DNA from 4 places in the Vibrio artabrorum genome. Region 1 is predicted to be linked to each of the others. Evidence: predicted binding sites of a transcription regulator. Region 1 holds the regulator's gene; each other region holds the start of a gene.
What was found. Region 1 encodes PurR, which represses purine synthesis genes. Its sites were predicted from a motif close to TNANGNAAACGTTTNCNTNA; they were not measured.

Region 1 (4,219 bases):
ATAAAAAAAGCCGAGACATATACTCTGTCTCGGCTTTTTTACGCTTATTGTCTCGTTGCTGATTAATTGTCTCGTTACTGATTAAACGCCACTAAAAACTTTAATCACCGGCGAACATGTAACCTTCACCATGCACCGTTACAAAAATTTGTGGATTCTTAGGGTCAAACTCCATTTTGGCACGCATGCGACGAATCAGTACGTCGATGGTACGATCATTAGGCGCATCCACTCGGTGGCTGATCATGTTCAGAATACGTTCGCGACTTAATACCTGATTAGGGTAAGAAGATAGTGCGACGAGTAACTCATACTCGGCCTTAGTTAATTTCACCGGTTCGCCATTTTTGCTCAGCGCTCGGCGAGGAATATCAAACGTCCATTCACCGAAACGAACAACGGATTCATTGTCATCTTGCTCTTCGTGCCCCGTCGCCGTTTTGCGAGCGGCAGCAATACGCCAAAGTAAGTTTTTAACTCGAACCAACAGTTCGCGTAGTTCAAAGGGTTTAGTCACATAGTCGTCTGCACCCATTTCAAGGCCTACGATTTTGTCGATGCTATCCGTACGCCCAGTAACTAAAATAATTCCAATGTCTGATTGACTGCGTAATTCGCGAGTTAGCATCAATCCATCTTCACCGGGTAAATTGATGTCGAGCATAATGAGGTCAACGCTGTTTTCTTTCAAAACGTTTCTCATTTGAGCACCGCTCTCTGCTTCACTCACGGTGTAACCTTCATTCTGGAAATATCCAACCAGTTTACTGCGGGTTACCACATCATCTTCAACGACCAATACGTGATAGCTCATCTACACCACTTTTCTTATTTAATAGTTTCATTGACTATTCTATTCATAACTAGTAACAATTCTAGTCGTACAGAAGATAAAAGCCAGAAAGATGATTTTTTTTTGATACAAGACAATCTTAAACCTTGCTATTTATCGCTCATCGCAATTCAATATAGGCATTATTGCTAGCGAGTGACGTTGTACTCTACAAATATCACGGTTAGTTAGCCTTCGTAGCCAAGCAATACGAAAGACGATATTAGGATTAATCAAATGAAAGATACGAAAGCGTTCAACGAACAAAGAGCAGAAATATATTGGTGGCTATCAAGCTTATTCGCTAAAGAACTCACTCAAGAAGAGCTTGATCACTATCATTCTGTCGAAATTCGTTCCTTTCTGACTGGTTTAGGGGAAAATGAAACACTTAAGCCAGCAATCGACAGCTTGGTAGACGCGCTCAACCGTTTACAAACTCGTGAAGATGCACAGTTAGAGCTAGCAGCTGACTTCTGTGATCTATTTTTAAAAACGGATAAGCATGGCGCCCTTCCTTACGCTTCAATGTATATCGGTGAGACGGGGTTATTAAACGATAAACCTGCAAAAGATATGGAAGAGATCATGGCGAAACACAATTTAGTCGTGAATCAAGATCTCAAAGAACCAGCAGATCACATTGCCATCGAACTCGACTTTCTTGGCAACCTGATCATCCGCTCTAACGACACTGAGTGTGAGGATGAGCTAGAGAAATCGTTTGCTAGTCAGCAGCAATTTATCGAACAAACACTGCTGACTTGGTTACCAAAGTTCAATGCAAAATGTCACGACATCGATTCATTCGGTTTCTATGCATCGGTTTCATCCCTACTTGTTGCTTTCTGTAACCTAGACACTCTATATTTGGCGGGTGAATAAACGGGCAGTATGACTCGGTCAATAAATTCAGATAATGTGACAATTCACCCGGATTTCTGGGTGAATTTTGTTGCGAGTAATTTCTAGTCAGTTTAAAATTGTGACCGCAAACGATAAAATATGAAATGCTCACGAAATGCTATGCTTATAAAAATTCAGAGCATTTTAGTGTTAAGACAAGCCGCTCAATAGCGGTTTTTTGTTTTTTAGCACTTAGTACCCAAAGAGCCCTACAACTATAAGCTCTTAATTAGGTAGCTTAACGGCTACTTCATCCCATACTTGGGAAAGTAGCTTCTAATAGGATAAAACCATGGCCACTATAAAAGACGTCGCTCGCTTAGCCGGCGTATCGACAACGACCGTATCTCATGTAATCAACAAAACACGTTTTGTTGCAGAAGCAACTCAAGAGAAAGTCAATCAAGCCGTAGACGAATTAAACTACGCACCAAGTGCTGTCGCACGGAGTTTAAAGTGCAATACAACACGCACTATTGGTATGTTAGTAACGCAATCAACGAACCTGTTCTTCTCTGAAGTTATCGATGGTGTTGAGAGCTACTGCTATCGTCAAGGTTACACTTTGATATTGTGTAACACCGGCGGTATCTATGAGAAGCAACGAGACTACATTCGAATGCTTGCAGAGAAACGTGTCGATGGCATCTTGGTGATGTGTTCTGACTTAACAGAAGAGCTAAGAGAGATGTTGGACCGTCACGCTGATATCCCTAAAGTGGTGATGGACTGGGGGCCTGAAAGCTCTCAAGCCGATAAAATTATCGATAACTCTGAAGAAGGTGGCTACCTAGCGACAAAATACCTAATTGATCGCGGTCACACTGACATAGCTTGTTTAAGCGGCCACTTAGACAAAGCGGCCTGTATTGAACGCATCGCTGGTTACAAACGTGCGCTCAATGAAGCACAGATTTCTGCTGATGACAGCATGATCATTGAAGGTAACTTCGAATGTGATACTGCCGTTCTCGCGGCAGATAAAATCATCGAAATGAAAAAACGTCCAACAGCCGTATTCTGCTTTAACGATACAATGGCTCTTGGCTTAATGAGCCGACTACAAGAAAAAGGAATTCGTATTCCTGAAGATATCTCTGTCATCGGTTACGACAACATCGAACTGGCTGAGTACTTCTCTCCACCGTTGACTACGGTTCACCAACCGAAGCGTCGTGTTGGTAAAAATGCATTTGAAATTTTATTAGAACGCATTAAAGATAAAGACCATGAAAAACGTGTGTTCGAAATGCACCCTGAAATTGTTGAGCGAAGCACCGTTAAAACGTTAAATTAATGGTTATATTCTCATCTAATCGTGCGCTCCTTTGGGGGCGCCTTTTTATCAACACAAAAACCTAACTTAGATGCATATAAGAAAGAAGATTAATTGAAGCAGTATCACACTTTTGAATAGCAAGTGTGAGCTTCATTCAACAAAAACTTTATTCTATTTAATCAGTCACGCACAGGGCAAATCACTCGAAAGAGTGAGACGCAAAGCTTCCGGCCTAAACCACTCGTTGGTATGGTAGCGGGGCTACCGATGGCAAAATGCAGTAGTTGCTAATAATTTAGTAATTTACGGCTTATTGACAATTTAGTTGCAACATTTTGCTAATCTCTCGGACCTGCTTATTTGGTGGCGTAGTTCAAATACACCGAGATGAATAACATGGATAAACCGATACTAAAGGACTCAATGAAGTTGTTTGAGCCCTTAGGAAAAATAAAATCACGCTCAATGTTTGGTGGCTTCGGGCTTTTCGCTGATAACACCATGTTTGCCCTAGTGGTAAATGACCAATTGCATATACGAGCAGACAAAAGCACAACGAATCAATTCGAGCAGCAAGGATTTCAGCCTTACGTCTACAAAAAACGAGGGTTCCCTGTTGTTACCAAATATTTCGCTTTGCCCGAGAGCCTATGGCAAGATCAAAAGGAAATTTTGCAACTGGCCAGTGCTTCTTTAGGGTATGCTAAAAATGAAAAAGCTCAGCAATCCTCAGCTAAGCCAACTCGATTAAAAGATCTTCCTAACCTCAGACTCGCGACTGAGCGTATGTTAAAAAAGGCTGGGATAGAATCTGTAGAACATTTATATGAATCAGGCTCTGTAAACGCATTTAACGCCATCAAAGAATCACACGCCTCTTCTGTCAGTATCGAACTGCTTTGGGCGCTAGAAGGTGCTATCAATGGCACACACTGGTCTGTGATACCTCAACAGCGTCGCGAAGAGCTGAGCAATCGAGTTAATTAACATTATCACCCTATGACTAAGCCGCATTTTTGCGGCTTTTTTTATATGTGCTGAAAGTTAATTGACGTTTTGCCTGTCTATACTCAAGTGATGCATTAAAAATTATAGGAAATCGCAATGAGTAAAAAAGTCATATTGGGTCTGGCATTGATCGCCACTATCCTTTTGTTAGGTCTTAACTTTAGCCAATACCTAACACTTGAGAATGCCAAAGA
Region 2 (4,219 bases), 740 kb from region 1:
ATCCAAAATATCATCGCGACCATCAATACCACTGCAAAGGCCCATTGATGGGTAGAGTTGCGAGTGATGGCTTTCATCGAGTGCAGTAGGTTGGTGTTGTGCCCTTTTTCTCTTTCCCAAGCGGCATCATACAAACCCAGAGCAAGAAATGGGCCTATCAGCATGTAGACGATCAGGCTTGGCATCACAACAAGGTGCGTTCCTTGCCATTGAACCAGTTGAACAATGGCGATAGCGGCCACCATAAAGCACAGTCCGTAAAATGCGCTGATTAACGGCATTTTTACTAAGTCATGCAGAGCAAGCGACAACCAATGGAAGGGCGCGGAAATACTGATTTGGTTGCAAGGAATAGTTCGAGCGTAATCTTGGTCGCTGACCTTGTCTTTTTTCTCGTTGAGTTCGGATGTGTGAGCGGTACGAGGCATAGATCCCCCTAGTTAAATAACGTCCTAGTTATAATTCCATAAGGCTCACCGATGTGGCTTGTGTGAGAGCTATGGTGTTGAGCTCAATGGCTCTTTGTCATCCCAGTTATTGTTCTAGCGTGCATTTAACGAGCGTTATCAGACTGAATTAATTTAAGTTAAATGTGAGCTTGATCGCTTAGGAGTTACCTTAACTATTGTCAGTAGTGATGGAAAATACAAATTATCGGCGTTTTTTTATACTAAGTGGTTAACGGTAAAAGAGGTCGGTAGAGTCGGGGATACCGAGAAAGAGCTGGTAAGTGCATAAAAATAAAGCCCTTACTCAGAAGTCAGGGCTTTAAAGAAACAAATTGCAGTCGCTAAATTATTTTAGGCCTGCGAAATCCGCAAGGATTGCGGCTTTGTCTGTCGCTTCCCAAGGGAACTCTTCACGACCAAAGTGACCGTATGCAGCTGTCTGTTTGTAGATAGGTTGAAGCAGGTTCAGCATCTCTTGAAGACCGTATGGACGTAGGTCGAAGTTTTGACGAACGGCTTCAATGATGATCTCGTGCGCTACTTTTTCAGTACCAAACGTTTCAACCATGATAGATGTTGGATCTGCAACACCGATAGCGTAAGACAGTTGAATCTCACAACGGTCAGCCATGCCAGCCGCTACGATGTTTTTTGCAACGTAACGCGCTGCGTAAGCTGCAGAACGGTCAACTTTTGATGGATCTTTACCAGAGAATGCACCGCCGCCGTGACGAGCCGCGCCGCCGTAGGTATCAACAATGATCTTACGACCGGTTAGACCACAGTCACCCATTGGGCCACCGATAACGAAACGACCGGTTGGGTTGATAAAGAAGTTCGTGTCTTTGTTGATCCACTCAGCAGGAAGTACTGGCTTGATGATCTCTTCCATAACCGCTTCACGTAGGTCTGGTGTGGTTACCGAATCACAGTGTTGAGTCGAAAGAACAACCGCATCGATACCAACGATTTTACCTTGGTCGTACTGGAATGTTACTTGTGATTTCGCATCTGGGCGAAGGAAATCAAGCTTGCCGCTCTTACGTACTTCAGCCTGCTTCTTAACCAGAAGGTGAGAGTAAGTAATTGGTGCAGGCATTAGGATTGGTGTTTCGTTGGTCGCATAACCAAACATGATACCTTGGTCGCCCGCGCCTTGATCTTTAGGGTCAGCTTTATCAACACCTTGGTTGATGTCTGGAGACTGCTTACCAATGGTGTTTAGTACTGCACAAGAGTCAGCATCAAAGCCCATATCAGAGTGAACGTAACCAATTTCACGTACTGTTTCACGAGTGATTTCTTCGATATCAACCCATGCCGATGTTGTTACTTCACCGCCAACCATAACCATGCCGGTTTTTACGTAAGTCTCACAAGCAACGCGTGCTTTCGGATCTTGTTCCAAGATGGCATCAAGAACAGCATCAGAGATTTGGTCTGCAATTTTATCTGGATGACCTTCTGAAACAGATTCAGAAGTGAATAGGTGCTTAGCCATGAGAGCTCCACTTTTAGTTTTTGGTTGCAAATAGTTTTGGTTGCAAACAGTGATATGCAAATAATTTTAGGCGTCGCAAGCTAGGAAGCGCTGCCACTCAATACAGTATGTTCTGTAGGTGTTTCTACATCTAGACGGCTATTCTAAATTCCAGCGGTTGAATTACAAGCTCTTTTTTATGATATGCCATAACTAAACGTTTGCGTGGCGTTGAGGTTTATTGTTGTTGGCTGACATAAATGTTCGAAAGTTGCGAAAAATGAACATTAAAATGCCAGTAAAACGTTTGCAGTCGCTAAAGTCGTTTGAGAGAATACCCGCGCTAATAAAAATGAAAAGTTTAGCATCTATCTCTTTTTTAATTCGCTTATGTACTCAGGAGCAGACATGCCTTCTCGTAAAGATCTAGCCAATGCAATCCGCGCACTCAGCATGGACGGTGTTCAACAAGCAAATTCAGGCCACCCAGGCGCACCTATGGGTATGGCTGACATCGCTGAAGTGCTTTGGCGTGGCCACTTGAACCACAACCCAGCAAACCCAGAGTGGGCTGACCGCGACCGTTTTATCCTATCTAACGGTCATGGTTCAATGTTGATTTATTCTCTGCTTCACCTTGCAGGTTACGAGCTTTCAATTGAAGACCTGAAAAATTTCCGTCAACTGCACTCTAAGACTCCAGGTCACCCAGAGTATGGTTACGCACCGGGCATCGAAACAACGACGGGTCCACTAGGTCAAGGCATCACTAACGCTGTTGGTATGGCGATGGCAGAGAAAGCACTGGCGGCACAGTTCAATAAAGAAGGCCACGACATCGTCGATCATTTCACTTACGTGTTCATGGGTGATGGCTGTCTGATGGAAGGTATCTCTCACGAAGCCTGTTCTCTAGCCGGTACGCTTGGTCTTGGTAAGCTAGTCGCTTTCTGGGATGACAACGGCATCTCTATCGATGGTGAAGTGGAAGGTTGGTTCTCTGACGATACACCTAAGCGTTTTGAAGCTTACGGTTGGCATGTAATCCCAGCGGTAGATGGTCACGACTCTGACGCTATCAACGCAGCGATTGAAGCGGCGAAAGCGGACCCTCGTCCAACTCTTATCTGTACTAAAACGATCATCGGTTTTGGTTCGCCAAACAAAGCCGGTACGCACGACTGTCACGGTGCTCCACTAGGCGCTGATGAAATCACAGCAACGAAAGCAGCACTGGGTTGGGAACACGGTCCTTTTGAAATCCCAGCGGATATCGCAGCAGAGTGGAATGCAAAAGAAGCAGGCGCAGCAAAAGAAGCGGCGTGGAATGCTAAATTTGACGCATACGCAGCGGCTTACCCAGAACTAGCAGCAGAATTCAAACGTCGTACTAACGGCGAACTACCCGCTGAGTGGGAAGAGAAAGCATCGGCAATCATTGCTGATCTTCAAGCTAACCCAGCAAACATCGCTTCACGTAAAGCCTCTCAAAATGCACTAGAAGCGTTTGGTGCTATGCTACCTGAATTCATGGGTGGCTCTGCTGACCTTGCGCCTTCTAACCTGACTATGTGGTCGGGTTCTAAGTCGCTTGAAGCAACTGACTTCTCTGGTAACTACATCCACTACGGTGTACGTGAATTCGGTATGACAGCGATCATGAACGGTATCGCCCTTCACGGTGGTTTCGTACCCTACGGCGCAACGTTCCTAATGTTCATGGAATACGCACGTAACGCAATGCGTATGGCGGCTCTGATGAAAGTTCAGAACATCCAAGTTTACACACACGATTCTATCGGCCTAGGCGAAGATGGTCCGACTCACCAACCGGTGGAGCAGATCGCTTCTCTACGTTTGACTCCAAACATGAGCACATGGCGCCCATGTGACCAAGTTGAGTCTGCCGTGGCTTGGAAACTGGCAATCGAACGTAAAGAGGGTCCTTCTGCACTTATCTTCTCTCGTCAAAACCTGGCACAACAAGATCGTGACGCTGAGCAAGTGGCTAACATCGCTAAGGGTGGTTACATCCTGAAAGATTGTGCTGGTAAGCCAGAGCTAATCATCATTGCAACGGGTTCTGAAGTTGAGCTTGCGGTTAACGCTGCTGCTGAGCTAACGGCTGAAGGTAAGAAAGTACGCGTAGTCTCTATGCCTGCCACTGACGCATTTGACAAGCAAGATGCGCAGTACCGTGAATCTGTACTTCCATCTGACGTAACGGCACGTATCGCTGTTGAAGCGGGCATCGCTGACTTCTGGTACAAGTACGTTGGTTTTGGTGGCA
Region 3 (4,219 bases), on a different replicon from region 1:
GCACGATGTAAAAACAATTGCCGTGAGCATGAAACGCCAGAGCTTAGTCGCGAAGGCCGCCCGTAAGTTCAAATGTACGACAGACAGTAAGCATAGGCTTCCTGTTGCCCCGAACTTGCTTGAACAAGACTTTAATGCGACAGCACCAAATCAAAAATGGGCTGGAGATATCACCTATCTCGCGACTAGCGAAGGTTGGATGTATTTAGCCGTTATTATCGACCTGTACTCACGGCAAGTCGTTGGTTGGTCAATGAGCACCAGAATGACCGCCACTCTGGTCTGTGATGCACTATCAATGGCATTGTTCCGCAGAGGCAGCCAGAAGACGTGATTATCGATAGTGATAGAGGGAAGCCAATATTGCTCAAAAGACTACCGAGATTTAATCGCAGCTCATAATCTAAAACAAAGCATGAGTAGGAAGGGGAATTGTTGGGATATAGAGGTTATATTCTATGATCTTAGTAACCGAGTTCTGACTCATGCTGGAATTGACTATTTTACCGATTCCATTTAGTGCCGCTATTAAGCTACTCGTCATAAGACAGGGTGACGAACAACCTCACCTTTTATTCTGCTCGCCATAAAAAAATACCCAGCGAAAGGCTAGGTATTAGTGAAAAGTGTTTTAGCCATTTGCTTTAAATTGCCCAGCCACCCGCGTAGAAAGCAACGAGAGCTATCGTGATCAAGACGATACCTAAGTTTAACTTTTTCCATTCGCCTGCAAATACGCGACCGACCACTAAACATAAGAAACCAAGCATAATACCGGTTACAATGTTACCCGTCAGTACAATGAATACTGCACACACCAGACCGGCTAGTGCATCCACAGAGTCATCGAAATTCAGTTTGCGAACGTTACTCAACATCAATAGACCAACATACATCAGTGCAGGTGACGTTGCGTAAGCCGGAACTAGGTAGCTAATTGGGGCCAAGAACAATAGGAATAAGAAAAGTACACCTACCACTACTGCTGTTAAACCCGTTTTACCACCCGCAGCGGTGCCCGCTGCAGATTCAATGTAAACCGCTGCTGGAGCGCCACCGACTGCGCCAGAAACAATACTTGAAACCGAATCAGTAGTGAGTGCCTTACCGCCATCGATAATGTTGCCATCTTTATCAAGAAGGTTTGCTTGGCCGGCTACTGCGCGAATCGTACCTGTCGCATCAAAGATAGCGGTCATCACCAACGCAAGCACACTTGGCAGAACGATAGGATTAAGCGCCCCCATGATATCCATAGAACCTATCAAAGAGTCTTCACCACCAAAGCTTGGTAGAGCAAAGAAGCCTTGATATTGAACAGCAGGGTCAAAGATCAAACCAAATGCTGAGATAGCGATGATCACCAGTAAGATCCCCCCCGGCACCTGACGTTTCTCTAAGCCGAAAATAGCCGCAAGACCCAGCATCGACATGATAACAGGGAAAGACGTGAATTCACCGAGTGTTACTGGCAAGCCCTCTACTGGATTTTTGATCACCAAGCCAACACCGCTTGCTGCGATAAGCAGTAAAAATAAGCCAATACCGATGCCAGTGCCGTGTGCAATACCTTCAGGTAAATTGGTTAAGATCCACTGACGCACACCTGTCACGGTGATAGCAGTAAAGATAAGGCCCATAAGGAAGACTGCGCCCAGCGCAACGGGGATAGAGATGCCCTGCCCGAGTACCAAACTGAAAGCAGTAAAAGCGGTCAATGAAATGGCACAACCAATCGCCATTGGCAATTTTGCCCAAAGCCCCATCAACAATGAGCCAAATGCTGCAACCAAACAAGTGGCAATAAATACTGAGCTTTGATCAAAACCTGCTGTACCTAACATGCTTGGTATAACAATGACTGAATAGACCATAGCCAAGAAGGTTGTTAACCCAGCTAAAACCTCACGACGTACATTACTGCCACGTTGTGAAATTAAGAAGAAGTTATCTAACCAACGACCTTTTGCAGGTGTATCACTTGCTTGGGGGACGTAATTCTCGGACATGCTATTTCCTTTGTAGTACTAAAGAATGCTCAATAAGGAGCGTTCTTAATCAAAAATTTGAGTGACAATTTTAAAGGCGAGAAAATACAGGTAAACGTTTACGTCTGCAATAGTTATCACTAAAGGTTTAGTGTTTTAAAGCTCTAACCCAGTAGCTAAGCAGCATACCTAGCTGTTATTTATTCCAACTAGGTATGCACCTATATTCAAACTATAAAGTAACTTTTTTCACCATCCCCGCTTCCGCATGACCAGGAATATTACATGCAAACTCTACCTTGTTGTCACCATGAAAATGCCATAGCAACTGCTTCGCTTTTCCCGGCTTAACGGTGACGGTACTACCCGAATCATGGGCGTGATTCCCCATATTTTTCATCATTTCACGGTGTACTAACTGCTCTGAGGCAGAGCCAATCGAGAACTCATGATCAATCTTACCAGTATTCATGACAACGAATTGCACCACGTCATTAGGTTGAATATCCACTTGATTTTTGAATGTTATTTTCATGTCATCACTCAGCAGAACATAAACAACTTTATCGGGATTCGCGCCTTTAGCTGGCATACCTACTTCAGACATCAAGCAACTGAATAAATACTTAAAATCCTTGTCCTTTCGCCCTTCATATCAATGATATTAGAGTGTATAGGTAGATAGAAAAACTTAATTCCCATACCAATCAAATGACTCACATTCTTACAATCCTATGTCGGAAATTTTGGCGGTTCCGGCGTAGACCCCCTATATGAAATGATTTAGCAAAATTTTGGCGGGTTCCGGCTTACAACCCCATTTCGGGGGTTGGGCAAAAACAGCCCAATGAATCAGAACAATTGTATTGGAAAAACTCTAAAGTCATGACTAACTTTGCTTGACCACTTAAAGTCTAATATGTAGACTTATTTCTCTATTAAGGTCTATTTTTAGGACTTGCAAATATGACACTTAATGAGTTTACTAAGAAGAAACACATTAAAATAAGCGATGTTGTCGCAATGAGTGGCTTTGGCCGTAGCACCTTGTTTAACTGGTGGAGCGATCCTAAAACACGCACTAGAGCTATAGTGGTAATTTTAGGTTGTGTTGAAGCAAAAAAATACACACTTTTCCTAAATAATGCCGAAGTTAGAGAGCTTATTATTTCGTTAGATACGTAGTTTAAGTAAAGATTTCGCCTGTAAAAGAGATTAAAAGATGTTTATTGAAATAGTTAGGAATACACCTGTTTGGGTATGGTTTCTTTTTGCCTATTTAGTCCGTCGCGGGATTACATCATTAAGACCAAGGGAAGTGTCTGTTGGAAGATTATTGATTATACCTATGCTTTTCTTTATATGGGGTATTTATGGCATCACAACAACTGTACCGTTGACTAGCTTAACCTTAACCATAGTTGTCGCTTCTCTTGTGGTAGGAGTATTAGGTCTTCTATTAGTTAATAGAGTCTTCATTAGTCAGGCTAAATATGACCCCAATACGATGATGTTAACACTACCGGGACAACCCATTTCTCTATTACTGATACTCTTTGCTTTTATTTCACATTATGTATTTTCTGCTTTTATTGCAGTTGATCCCCAAATCGTGAGCTCTGCTTCTTTTATCACAGTTTTCTGTGTTTTATCAGGAGTTAGCATCGGTTCTTTTTGGGGCAATACGTTAGGAAACCTTAATGTTGTAGTAAAAACGAGAAAATCAACTACTGCAGTTTAAGATGTATCGCCGATTCATTCGTATTAGCGATACATAGTTGTTCTTATGGCAATATAAGAACTCTCGCCTGTGACAGCGTAGCTGCTTAGGGCAGGAAGAGGTCAGAGAAGTATCTTCGAAAAACTAATAGACGAGCTAAAACGGTTCTGTCGCAAATCTAATTAGAGGCGTGGCAGACCAACCCTACAGATACAATTATACTGCGAGTGCGTAGAATCGCTCAAAGGCCGTCTGCCCTTCAATATCTATCTGCTCTTGTTTTAACATCGTCCACACTTCTCGACCATGCAAACTGGCCAAGGCTCCTTCCGTTGACTTCCAACCCAGCGCTTGACGTGTTTTTTGCTTCACCCAACGGTTGAACTGGAGGCAAAGCTAGACATCAACATCGTAACGATGCTGAAAACCGTAATCCAAGTGATTCGGAATGTGTTTGTCATAGCTTACCTTTGATTTTGGAGCGCAAAGTATAAAGGTTTCCCTAAGGGTA
Region 4 (4,219 bases), 410 kb from region 1:
CAGAAGCCAAACAGTTTCGATAGTCATTTAGAACACGCATAATTTTGAAAGACCAGCCTCAGTGTTGGTCTTTTTTTTTGATGATACGTATTGGATAAACATGTAGTGAGTCAATAATAAATTATCTGCCTACATCTATACTTGTATATCTTAGAGTCAACGAACGCACCTTGAACCAAAGCGTATTGTTGTATAGGCTACCTCAAGTACCCTATGACATTCATCGCCACATTCGATAATACCGAAGGACTAATAATGAAAAGACTCGGAATTTTAGCCGTTATCGCAGCCACATTCATGGCTGGGTGCGCTTCAAATACTCAGCAAGACAACTTTCGTGAAGCCTCTTTTGAGCTGTGTAATACTGAAGTCGATATCTACTCTGTCAGCCAAGATGAGCGCGTTCGTATCGTCTGCTCTGACGGTTCCAAGTTCGCTTTGAACAGCGAAGACACGCTGGAAGTTATGCGTGATATCAACATCGACTACTGTGATGGCGAGGGCTTAGGCAAATTCAATGAAAGCCGCAACTACTACTCATTTAAGTGTAAGTCAGGCACTTTATTGAGCATCAAAAAATAAAACCAAGATCAGAAAACGCTAAAGGGTTGATGTGCAAACATCAGCCCTTTTTGTTACCTGCAATAACCCATCTTCAAAAACAAAAAAAGGCTCCTATGAAGGAGCCTCTAGTATCATCATTTTTCAAAGTAGACGTTGAAACTCTAGAAGAGCACGCGGAGCTTACGGATGTAAGTGAGCATGCTCGACAACGACTTTATTACTTACGAATACAAAAAAGGCTCCCAACAGGAGCCTTCAAATTTACCGTTTTTCAAAGTAGTCGTTTGAAATTCTAGGAGAGCACGCGGAGCTTACGGATGTAAGTGAGCATGCTCGACAACGACTTTATTACTACGAACACAAAAAAGGCTCCCAACAGGAGCCTTCAAATTTACCGTTTTTCAAAGTAGTCGTTTGAAATTCTAGGAGAGCACGCGGAGCTTACGGATGTAAGTGAGCATGGTCGACAACGAAGTTCAAATTACTACGCAGAAGAAATTATGCGTAAACCGGTAGACGCTTACAGATCTCTAGTACTTTTGCTTTCGTTGCTTCGATAACAGACTCATCACCCATGTTATCTAGGATGTCACACATCCAACCTGCTAGCTCTTTCGCATCGGCTTCTGAGAAACCGCGGCGAGTAATAGAAGGAGAACCGATACGGATACCTGAAGTCACGAACGGGCTACGTGGATCGTTAGGTACTGAGTTCTTGTTCACCGTAATGTTCGCTGAACCTAGTGCTGCATCCGCTTCTTTACCTGTGATGTCTTTGTCGATTAGGTCAACTAGGAACAGGTGGTTCTCTGTAGAACCTGACACGATGTTGTAACCGCGTGCTAGGAATTCAGCAACCATTGCTTTTGCGTTAGCAACGACGCGAGCTTGGTACTCTTTGAACTCTGGCTCTAGCGCTTCTTTGAACGCTACAGCTTTACCCGCGATAACGTGCATTAGAGGGCCACCTTGACCGCCTGGGAATACTGCTGAGTTTAGCTTCTTGTAAAGATCTTCACCTTCATTAGAAAGAATAAGACCGCCACGAGGACCAGCAAGCGTTTTGTGCGTTGTTGTTGTTACAACGTGAGCGTGTGGAACTGGATTCGGGTAAACGCCCGCAGCGATTAGACCAGCAACGTGAGCCATATCTACGAAGAAGTAAGCACCAACTTTGTCAGCGATTTCACGCATGCGCTTCCAATCACAAACTTGAGAGTAAGCAGAGAAACCACCGATGATCATCTTAGGCTTATGCTCGATCGCTAGCGCTTCCATCTCTTCGTAATCGATTTGACCGGCTTCATCGATGCCGTAAGGAATGATGTTGTAAAGCTTACCAGAGAAGTTGACTGGAGAACCGTGAGTAAGGTGACCACCGTGCGCAAGGCTCATGCCCAGAACGGTATCGCCAGCGTTTAGAAGAGCCATGTACACAGCGTTGTTTGCTTGAGAACCTGAGTGAGGTTGTACGTTTGCGTATTGCGCGCCAAACAGTTCACATGCACGTTCGATTGCTAACGTTTCAACTTTATCTACGTACTCACAACCACCGTAGTAACGCTTACCTGGGTAGCCTTCAGCGTATTTGTTTGTAAGTTGAGAACCTTGCGCTTCCATTACACGTGGGCTTGTGTAGTTTTCTGAAGCGATAAGTTCGATGTGCTCTTCCTGACGAAGAGTTTCTTCTTGGATAGCTGCGAATAGATCCGCATCGTAATCAGCAATGTTCATGTCACGCTTAAGCATCTGTATCTCCTGACTCAGATTGTACTGAAAGTTTCAAAAAAACCGCACAACGACCGAAAGCAAACGTTTTCGTCACTGTTTTAATGCGATGCATTCTACATAATTTGATCTGGGTCATAAAGAGCTAATTGCCATTTTATCATGCAGTTTTTTCATAATCACAAATAAGATTCATCATGGTTATTAAGCTTATCGAACCAAAGATGACGCTTACTGTCAATTATACGCTTTACACCCTGTAAAACGCAGATTACATAGGTTTACCTTAATTTTGCACCTCAAGCTACCGAAAGCTAAAGTTTTTCTCTACTATGCTCGCCTTTATTGGTTAGGTAATGACAAAAACGATGGAAAAACACTCACGTAAAGAAGATTGGATCGCGATTCTCACTGGCACGTTTTTGGTGGCGTTAGGCGTCTTCTTTTTGCAGTCAGCGAATCTGCTTACCGGTGGTACTACAGGTCTGGCTCTGCTTTTGAGTCAATTCTTGCCTGTAACCTTTGGTACTTTGTACTTTATGGCCAATTGCCCTTTCTACTTGTTAGCATGGAAACGGTTCGGCCGTAGCTTTGCGATTAGCAGTGCCATCGCTGGGGCGTTAGTGTCTGTCCTTGCTGACCATTTATACTTAGTTATTTCGCTAGAAGTTCATAACGAGATCTATTGTGCTGTTGCCGGCGGCTTGTTAATGGGCTTAGGTATGCTAATCCTATTCCGTCACCGCTCAAGCCTAGGTGGTTTCAACGTATTGTGTTTGTTTATCCAAGACCGCTACGGTATCTCGGTAGGTAAAACACAAATGGGTATTGATGCGTGTATTCTGTTTGCCTCGTTCTTCTTCGTATCCCCTTGGATAATTGCCGTTTCAGTATTGGGCACCGCTGTATTGAATATCGTGCTTGCGATGAATCATAAACCAACTCGCTACTCGGTGAATTACGCGTCTTAATACCTATCACCCTGTGAATTACTAGCTGTTTTTAATAACAAAAACAGCTAGAATTTAGGTTTTATAAACCGTCGCCTTTTCTATGCAAGATTACCTCTCTAGCGCCAAAGACCAACAAGCCTCTATTTATATTGAAGGCTTGAAATTCAACCCCAACACACGAGTCTTAAGCTGCGACGAGCAGGTCATCGATTTAGAACCTCGTTCTATTGAATTACTCGAACTGTTTCTGACTAGCGTGGGAGAACCGCTCGCTGCTGAGCACATCATTGAATCTGTATGGCAAAGTAACTTCATTTCTAAAAATGTTCTGACAAACCGAATCAGTACCTTACGTTCAGTACTTCAAAAAAACCTACCAGATAGCGACGCGACCAAAATACTGGTGACTTATCCACGCAAGGGTTATTTCCTTAACCCAAGTTCGGTTAGCTTTGCTGCGGCTTCCCCTGGTACCGAAGCGGATGATACCGCCATAGAATCTCCAACCAGCCAAAAAGGATTGGGCTCCAATCCAGTTAACCCTTGGCTTGTTGTGGTGTCTTTGGTTTTACTGATCAGCACTGCGGTAATGGGTTATATGCTTTGGCAATCTTCGACTCGTGCTTCTGAAGTCGAACGCGACCAACGATTGATTCCTAAGGTGGAACTTCTCCTGAATCGATTGGATGCCATTGGCGATAATTCCAGAAAATACCGAAAAGTCGTAAAAGCATTAATACTTCAACAGCAGATTGAATACGCCTACACCGATCTTGCTAACCAAGATGCGCCAAGCTACTTCCTTGACCCTATAGATAGCTCTCCCTTCTTTCCGGGCGCAAAGAACATGCGTACCAGTGATTACCTGCTTAACATTCAGCTGAAGGATCAAGAGGTAGATAAACGCCTTGTCGCTAAAATAAGCCTGATTTACCCAAACTCAGGGAAGTTGGCGTTTGGTGGGGTTTACTCTA

Region 2: metK (methionine adenosyltransferase) is a predicted target of PurR. The motif match lies at 2,139-2,158, and genes of this name have one in related genera.
Region 3: OCU36_RS19470 (NCS2 family permease) is a predicted target of PurR. The motif match lies at 2,096-2,115, and genes of this name have one in related genera.
Region 4: glyA (serine hydroxymethyltransferase) is a predicted target of PurR. The motif match lies at 2,369-2,388, and genes of this name have one in related genera.

The regions. Positions count from the first base shown of each region.
Region 1 covers NZ_AP025458.1:1,869,241-1,873,459, forward strand. The annotation lists gene torR (two-component system response regulator TorR) at 101-814, opposite strand; gene torD (molecular chaperone TorD) at 1,070-1,717, shown strand; gene purR (HTH-type transcriptional repressor PurR) at 2,031-3,035, shown strand; cyclic di-GMP riboswitch class I at 3,201-3,286, shown strand; gene OCU36_RS08410 (TfoX/Sxy family DNA transformation protein) at 3,414-4,004, shown strand; partial or broken gene OCU36_RS08415 (TVP38/TMEM64 family protein) at 4,017-4,219, shown strand, end outside.
Region 2 covers NZ_AP025458.1:2,607,057-2,611,275, reverse strand. The annotation lists gene OCU36_RS11660 (DUF2189 domain-containing protein) at 1-428, opposite strand, end outside; gene metK (methionine adenosyltransferase) at 796-1,950, opposite strand; gene tkt (transketolase) at 2,338-4,219, shown strand, end outside.
Region 3 covers NZ_AP025459.1:1,222,613-1,226,831, forward strand. The annotation lists partial or broken gene OCU36_RS19465 (IS3 family transposase) at 1-496, shown strand, start outside; gene OCU36_RS19470 (NCS2 family permease) at 645-2,009, opposite strand; partial or broken gene copI (copper-resistant cuproprotein CopI) at 2,221-2,595, opposite strand; gene OCU36_RS19480 (hypothetical protein) at 2,955-3,173, shown strand; gene OCU36_RS19485 (DUF6622 family protein) at 3,211-3,729, shown strand; partial or broken gene OCU36_RS19490 (IS6 family transposase) at 3,925-4,095, opposite strand.
Region 4 covers NZ_AP025458.1:2,277,053-2,281,271, forward strand. The annotation lists gene OCU36_RS10170 (DUF4250 domain-containing protein) at 1-23, shown strand, start outside; gene OCU36_RS10175 (hypothetical protein) at 256-582, shown strand; gene glyA (serine hydroxymethyltransferase) at 1,063-2,313, opposite strand; gene OCU36_RS10185 (YitT family protein) at 2,661-3,263, shown strand; partial or broken gene OCU36_RS10190 (winged helix-turn-helix domain-containing protein) at 3,346-4,219, shown strand, end outside.